Regions from separate parts of the Streptomyces sp. NPDC096152 genome, predicted to be linked through region 2. Evidence: riboswitches for the same ligand, from Rfam matches in the RefSeq annotation. Region 2 holds a riboswitch; the other holds the start of a gene.
The links. A riboswitch is a leader RNA that binds a small molecule or an ion and turns the genes downstream of it on or off. The one in region 2 is predicted to bind cobalamin.

Region 1 (3,889 bases), on a different contig from region 2:
GCGCAGACGGCGACCCGCAGGACGTCCTCGCCGAGCGGAGGGGCCACCACGGACTCCCGGACCGCGCCCCGCAGGGAGACGCGCAGTCCGTCCTCCTCGTCGATGCCGAGCCCGTGCCGGAACGGCAGCACCCCGTAGGCGTGCCGCCCGGTCAGCCCGTGCAGCATGTCCAGGCCCGGCTCCAGCAGCGAGACGTCCCCGCGGAACTTGTTGACCAGGAACCCGGCGACGAGCTCCTGGTCCTCGGGCGACAGCAGGGCGACGGTGCCGAAGAAGGAGGCGAAGACGCCGCCGCGGTCGATGTCGCCGACCACGAGCACGGGCAGCCGCGCGTTGCGGGCGATGCCCATGTTCACGATGTCGGTGCGGCGCAGGTTGATCTCGGCCGGGCTGCCGGCGCCCTCGCAGATCACCGCGTCGTACGTGCCGCGCAGTTCGGCGAGGCAGTCGAGCACCGTGCCCAGCAGGCGCTGTTGCCGCCCGCCGTGGTACCCGCGCGCGCTCAGCTCGCCGACCGGCCTGCCGAGCAGCACGACCTGGCTGCTCTGCTCGCCGCCCGGCTTGAGCAGCACGGGGTTCATCAGCGCGGTGGGCTCCACCCGGCACGCCTGGGCCTGCATGGCCTGCGCCCGCCCGATCTCGGCGCCCTCGCGCGTCACGAACGAGTTGAGGGACATGTTCTGCGCCTTGAACGGCGCGACCTTGACCCCCTGCCGCACCAGCCACCGGCAGATCCCGGCGGTGACGACGCTCTTCCCGGCGTCGGAGGTCGTACCGGCGACGAGCAGCCCGCCGTTCATCGCTTACGTCCCTTCGCGAGGACGGCGCGCATCGCGAACCGTCCGGCCACACCGGCGCCCAGGGCGAGCAGGCCCACCCGGCGGGAGAGCCGTACCGCCCGTTCGATGTCACCCACCCGGACGGCGCGCCCCGGTCCGTTGAGCACCGGCCGGTGCTCCACGCGCCCCCCGTACGCGAGGGTGCCGCCGAGCCGCACCCCGAGCGCCCCGGCGAACGAGGCCTCGACCGGACCGGCGTTGGGGCTCGGGTGCCGCCCGGCGTCGGCCCGCCAGACACGGACGGCCCCGCGCGGATCTGGCCCGGCCGCGGCCGCCAGTACGGCGGTGAGCCGCGCCCCCGGCCACCCGGCGAGGTCGTCCAGGCGCGCGGAGGCCCAGCCGTAGCGCCGGTGGCGCGGCGACCTGTGCCCGACCATGGCGTCCAGGGTGTTGACGGCCCGGAACCCGAGGAGCCCCGGCACCCCGGCGAGGGCCCCCCAGGTGAGGGCGCCCACCACGGCGTCGGAGGTGTTCTCGGCGACGGACTCCACGACGGCGCGGGCGATCCCGTCGGCGTCCAGGGCCTCGGGGTCCCGCCCGCACAGATGGGGCAGCCGCGCCCGGGCGGCCTCGACGTCCCCGGCCGCCAGCGCCCGCCCGACCGCCCGCGCCTCCCGCGCGAGCGAGGTCCCGCCCAGCACGGACCAGGTGGCGGCGGCGGTCAGGGCGACGGAGGCGGCGGGGGAGCGGCGTACGGCGGACGCGGCGAGCCCGGCGCAGGCCACGGTGCCGCCCACGCACATCGCGGTGTGCAGCGCCCCCCAGCCCCGGTGGTCACGCCACAGCACGGCTTCCAAGCCGGCCGCGGCGCGGCCGAACGCGGCGACGGGATGCCCGCGGCGCGGATCGCCGAGGAGCAGGTCGCCGAGGAGGCCGGCGGCGGCGCCGTACGCGAAGACGCGATCGGCACCCATCGCCTCAGCCGACCGGGGGGGCGGGCGGGACGTCGCTGGTGAACCTCGGATGGCAGCCGCGCATGGCGATATGTCCTCACTCAGGGTGTCCACGCCCTGGTTCGACGAGACCGGCGGCGAGAGTTCCTGGCTTCCGGGAAGTTCATTCCCCGGTGACAGTGGCGGGACCGCGCCGGATTCGCACCGGCTTCCTCTCCTGCTGCCGTACTTGGCGTGGGCAGTCCACCACGCCCCGCGAACACCCGTCAACTCGCCTTTGACCTGCACCGGGGGACTGAGATGAGGCCCACATCGGCCCGCCGGGGCACGAAAAACGCCCGCCCGATCCGCGCCGCCGAGGAGGGCGGTGCGGACCGGGCGGGCGACGAACTGCCCCAAGGCCGGGCGGTGGCCGCGCCGAGGGTCAGGACTTGGCCATGATCAGGTAGATGCCGTAGGCCACGGCGGCGGCGCACGCCGCGAAGCAGACGTACGCGCCGGTGGCGGCGATCGCCCCGCCGCCGTTGCCCTCGGCGGCGGCCCGCTCGCGGCGGGACAGGCCCGTGATGCCGAGGGTGAACAGGGCCACCAGGCCCACCGTGACCGAGAGGCTGACGCCGATGACGGAGCCGATGGCTGCCCAGTCGATCTTCATGGTGATGTTCCTTCTGTAACCGGGTGCTCGGGGCTCAGACGGCGGCGGGCGGATGCGCCCGGTCGGCGGAGGCGGAGGCGGAGGCCTGCGCCGGGACGGAGGCCGCGAGGGCCCCGGTCTCGGTCGCCACCTGGCCCACCGGAGGCGGGGTCACGGCGGCCATGGCCTGGGTCACCACGCCGGCCGGCTCGCCGGTGTGGTTGACGTTGGTGTGGTCGACGACCTCACGGCGCGACAGCTTCCAGATCACGCCGCTGGAGACCACCAGGAAGACGGCCACCACGGCGGTGCCCCAGCCGCCGAGGCCGGTGACGGCCTCCGCGCCGGCGCCCACGAGGGCCGCGGCCGGCAGGGTCAGCACCCAGGCCACGAGCATCCGGGTCGCGGTCGACCAGCGGACGACACCGCCCTTGCGGCCGAGGCCCGCACCCATCACCGAGCCGGAGACGACGTGGGTGGTGGAGAGGGAGAAGCCGAGGTGGGAGGAGGCCAGGATGGCGGTGGCCGCGCTGGTCTGGGCGGCGAAGCCCTGCTGCGGCTCCAGCTCGGTCAGGCCCTTGCCCATGGTGCGGATGATGCGCCAGCCGCCGATGTAGGTGCCCAGCGCGATGGCGAGGCCCGCGGACAGGATGACCCAGGTGGGAGGGTTGGAGCCCGGGGCGATGGCGCCGCCGGCGATCAGGGCGAGGGTGATGACACCCATCGTCTTCTGCGCGTCGTTGGTGCCGTGGGCCAGCGAGACCAGGCCCGCGGAGGCGATCTGGCCCGCGCGGTGGCCCTTGTCGGCGGCCTTGCCGTTCGACTTCCTGCCCAGCGCGTAGCTCAGCCGGGTCGAGAGCATCGCCGCGAGGCCGGCGACGACCGGGGCGGCGACGGCGGGCAGCAGCACCTTGGTGACGAGCACGTCGCCGTGGACCGCGCCGAAGCCGGCCGAGGCGATGGCGGCGCCGATCAGGCCGCCCATCAGGGCGTGCGAGGAACTGGACGGGAGACCGATGAGCCAGGTCACCAGGTTCCAGAGGATCGCGCCGACCAGGGCGGCGAAGATGACCTCGGGACGGATGCCGGTCTCGTCGACGAGACCCTTGGAGATCGTGTTCGCGACCTCCACGGAGAGGAAGGCGCCCACCAGGTTGAGCACGGCGGACAGAGCCACCGCGACCTTGGGCTTGAGTGCACCGGTGGAGATGGTCGTGGCCATCGCGTTGGCGGTGTCGTGGAAACCGTTCGTGAAATCGAACGCGAGTGCGGTTACTACCACAATCGCGAGGATCAGCGAGAAGCTTTCCATTTACCCAGGCAATCGTTCGAGGTCATTGGCTGGTCGAACGTACGTAACCAGGGTGAACGGAAGATGAACTGGGGCGGTCCTCGGGGTGTCCGTAAAAGAGGGTCCGCGCTCCACCGTAAGCCGCGCGCCGGGGGGAGATTCCGGTCACCCCGGCCGGGTGGTCCGCCGCCTGGCAGGATCGCGTCATGGCTGAGCAGAAGAGGGGCAAGGG
Region 2 (3,889 bases):
CGTCGAGGTCCTTGACCAGGGCGTGCGCGACGTCCACGCGGAAGCCGTCGACCCCGCGGTCGGACCAGAACCTCAGCGTGGTGCGGAAGTCGGCGCGGACCTCCTCGTTCTGCCAGTTCAGGTCGGGCTGTTCGGGTGCGAACAGGTGCAGGTACCACTGCCCGTCGGGCACCCGCCGCCACGCGCTGCCGCCGAAGACGGACTGCCAGTCGGTGGGCGGGAGTTCGCCGTGCTCACCCCGGCCGTCGCGGAAGACGTACCGGTCCCGGGCCGGGGATCCCGGGCCGGCCCGCAGCGCCTCCTCGAACCAGCGGTGCTGCCGCGAGGTGTGGTTGGGCACGATGTCGGCGATCACCTTCAGGCCCAGCCGGTGCGCCTCGGCGACCATGGCGTCGAAGTCGTCGAGGGTCCCCAGGCGCGGGTCGACGTCCCGGTGGTCGGCGACGTCGTAGCCGCCGTCGGCCAGTTCGGACGGGTAGAAGGGGCTGAGCCACAGGGCGTCGACGCCGAGCGCGGCGAGATGGGCCAGCCGCTGGGTGATGCCCCGGATGTCGCCGAGTCCGTCGCCGTCGGCGTCGGCGAAGCTGCGGGGGTAGACCTGGTAGACGACGGCCTGCCGCCACCAGTCGGGGTCGCGGGACGAGAGGTCGGGCGGGGAGTCGTGCGTGGTGGTGCGGTCGGTCACGCTTTCTCCTCTTCGGCTGCGTACGAGCGTCACGTACGACTCTGTCCACCTCGCCGGAAAAGTGAAACCCGTTCGGGCAAAGCGGAGTTGGTGCGCCGAACGGCACGCGCCCGCGCCGGACCGGCGCACGCCGGATCGACGGACGCGGGGCCGGCGCGCGCCGGATCACCGCACCTCGGACCCGCGCGCCGGACCAGCGCGCCGGACCAGCGCGCCGGACCAGCGCGCCGGACCAGCGCACCTCGGATCGGCGCGCCGGTTCACCGCACCTCGGGCCGGCGCACCGCACCCCGCGTCAGCGCGCGCCGGGTCGGCCCGTGTCCGCCACGCAGTGCTGCAGCAGCTGCCGCACCTGCGGGTCGACGATCCGGTAGCGCACCACGCGCCCCTCCTTGTCCCCCTCCACGGCCCCCGCCGCGCGCAGCAGCCGCAGGGCCTGCGAGACGGCCGGGTCGTTCATGCCCGTGGCGATCGCGAGGTCGGAGACGGCGAGCGGGCCGGTGCGGTGCAGGGCCAGCAGCAGGGCGAGCCGCTTGGGGTCGGCGAGCAGGGAGAAACGGTCGGCCCAGGCACGGACGTGGCCGGCATCGCCGATCGCGGCGATGGCGTCGCACACCCGGTGGCCGTCGATCGTGCGGCGGTCTGCGCGGTCCGCGGGGACGAGATGCATGGCGTCATCCTCGCAGGCACCCCCGTGTGATCTTCCATACCTGCCCAGGTGCGCAGCTATGCAGGGAACCGCGCACGGCCCTACGGTGGGCGGGCCGTGGTGTTCGGGAAGCCGGTGACGGCCCTTCAGGGGCCCATGCCGGAGCGGCCCTCGCCACTGTGATCGGGGAGTTCCCGTTCCGTCCGGCTCACGCCGGGCCACTGGTCGCACGACCGGGAAGGCAGGGACGGCGGACGCACGACCCGTAAGCCAGGAGACCGGCCACGGCAGCTCACGAAGTGATCCACGAGGTGCTGGAGCGTGATACCGGATGACCCTGCCCGACCCTGCCCCGACGCCGTCCTTCCGCTGGCGCCGGGAGGACACCCTCAAGACCGCCGGCCTGATGGCCGTCATCGCCGTGCTGCACGTCGTGGCCTTCGGCGTGCTGTTCCTCCTCGTCGTGCCCGGGCACTACGTGGTCGGCTCCCAGGCCTTCGGCATCGGCCTCGGCGTGACCGCCTACACCCTCGGTATGCGGCACGCCTTCGACGCCGACCACATCGCCGCCATCGACAACACCACCCGCAAGCTGATGGCCGACGGCAAGCGGCCGGTGTCGGTCGGATTCTGGTTCGCCCTGGGCCACTCCAGTGTGGTCGTCGTGCTCTCCGTACTGATCGCGGGCGGCACCCAGCTCGCCGGAAAGGTCATGGACCAGGGCTCGCGCACCCACCAGGTCCTCGGCTTCATGGGGACGACCGTCTCGGGTACGTTCCTCTACCTGATCGCCGCCCTCAACCTGGTCGCCCTGATCGGCATCCTCAAGGTCTTCCGGGCGATGCGGGCGGGCACCTACGACGAGCGGGAGCTCGAAGAGCACCTGAACTCCCGCGGCTTCATGAACCGCGTCCTCGGCCGGCTGACCAGGTCTGTCAGCCGGCCCGGCCAGATGTTCCCCCTGGGCTTCCTGTTCGGCCTCGGCTTCGACACCGCCACCGAGGTCACGCTGATGGTGATGGCGGGCTCGGGGGCGGCGGCCGGACTGCCCTGGTACGCGATCCTCTGCCTGCCGCTGCTGTTCGCCGCGGGCATGAGCCTGTTCGACACCCTCGACGGCACGTTCATGAACTTCGCCTACCAGTGGGCGTTCTCGAACCCCGTCCGCAAGGTGTTCTACAACCTCACCATCACCGGCCTGTCGATCGCCGTCGCCTTCTTCATCGGCACGATCGAGCTGGTCGGTGTGCTGCACGACAAGCTCGACCTGCGCGACGACGTCACCGGCTGGATCGCCGGGCTGGACCTGGACAACGTCGGCTACGTCATCGTGGGCCTGTTCGTCGTGGTGTGGGCGGCGGCGCTGTCGTACTGGAAGGTGGCCAAGGTGGAGCAGCGGTGGGCGGTCCCGGCGGCCGACGTCAACTAGCCTCCGCCCGGGCAGCGTTCTCGACCGTCGTGAGATACAGCTTCACGTAGCGCTCGACGTCGATGTCCAGGGCCACGTCCACCAGCGGCTGTTCGCGCATCTCGCCGTGCAGTTCCGCCTCGCCCGGCCGCGGGCGGCGGTCGACGACCGTCTGCCCGCGGGCCGGGCCCGGCGCGAGGTTCACCTCCACCGGCAGCCGGTGGGTGGTCAGTCCCGCCGGGTCGGCGACCGAGCAGACCGCGCCCGCGTCGCCGAGGCCGCCGCAGACGTCGCCGAGGGTGTCGGAGGGGGTCTGGTAGGTCGCCGGGTCGCGGTGGGACAGCAGCCGCCCGGCCAGCCGGGCGCCGGGCTCCGCGCTCTCCCGGAGCCGCCGTACGTCCGCCGCCGGGACGGTCACCCGCTCGAACACGTCGAGGCCGTACATGGTGATCGGCACCCCGGCGGTCAGCAGGATCGCCGCCGCCTCGGGGTCGTGCCAGACGTTGAACTCGGCGACCGCCGTGGCGTTCCCGACGGCCACCGCGCCGCCCATGAACACGATCCGCTCGATGTTGCCCGTCACCTCCGGGTGGGTGCGCAGCAGCAGGGCGATGTTCGTCAGCGGGGCCGTCGGGACCAGGGTGACCGGACGGTCGGACGCCATGATCTCCCGGCGCAGCAGCGCCACCGCGTCCACGTCGACGGGACGGCGGCCCGGCGCGGGCAGACCGAGGTCGCCCATGCCGTCCCGGCCGTGCACGTGGTGCGCGCCCCGGGCCGGCTCGATCAGCGGGCGCCGGGCGCCGCGCGCGACGGGCACGTCACCGGCGCCCGCCTGGTCCAGGACGGTCAGGGTGTTGCGCACCACCTGGTCCACGTCCGTGTTCCCCGCGACACAGGTGACCGCGCGCAGGTCGAGACCCGGATGGCGTACGGCGAACAGCAGGGCCAGGGCGTCGTCGACGCCGGTGTCGCAGTCGATCACCACGGGGACGGGCTGACCGGTCACGGCGGGCTCCTTCCGTCGCACCGACCCTATGTGCCACTCCCGTCTCGCGGTACCGCGCGCCGGGGCTCGCGCGCCGGGGCGATGGAGTGCTTTTCACACGATCACCCGGACGGCCCGGCGCGCTGGTGCGCGGGCGCC

Region 1: linked by a shared signal. The riboswitch ahead of ACIQ9G_RS05200 (cobalamin biosynthesis protein) and the one ahead of ACIQ9G_RS19020 (HoxN/HupN/NixA family nickel/cobalt transporter) in region 2 are both predicted to bind cobalamin.

The regions. Positions count from the first base shown of each region.
Region 1 covers NZ_JBIWFW010000001.1:1,189,644-1,193,532, forward strand. Annotated here, with positions in the region: gene ACIQ9G_RS05195 (cobyric acid synthase) at 1-800, opposite strand, end outside; gene ACIQ9G_RS05200 (cobalamin biosynthesis protein) at 797-1,753, opposite strand; cobalamin riboswitch at 1,853-1,996, opposite strand; gene ACIQ9G_RS05205 (hypothetical protein) at 2,157-2,387, opposite strand; gene ACIQ9G_RS05210 (anion permease) at 2,422-3,678, opposite strand; gene ACIQ9G_RS05215 (class II aldolase/adducin family protein) at 3,864-3,889, shown strand, end outside.
Region 2 covers NZ_JBIWFW010000005.1:281,390-285,278, forward strand. Annotated here, with positions in the region: gene ACIQ9G_RS19010 (glycoside hydrolase family 13 protein) at 1-685, opposite strand, end outside; gene ACIQ9G_RS19015 (ArsR/SmtB family transcription factor) at 981-1,355, opposite strand; cobalamin riboswitch at 1,436-1,636, shown strand; partial or broken gene ACIQ9G_RS19020 (HoxN/HupN/NixA family nickel/cobalt transporter) at 1,634-2,763, shown strand; gene ACIQ9G_RS19025 (nucleoside hydrolase) at 2,756-3,751, opposite strand.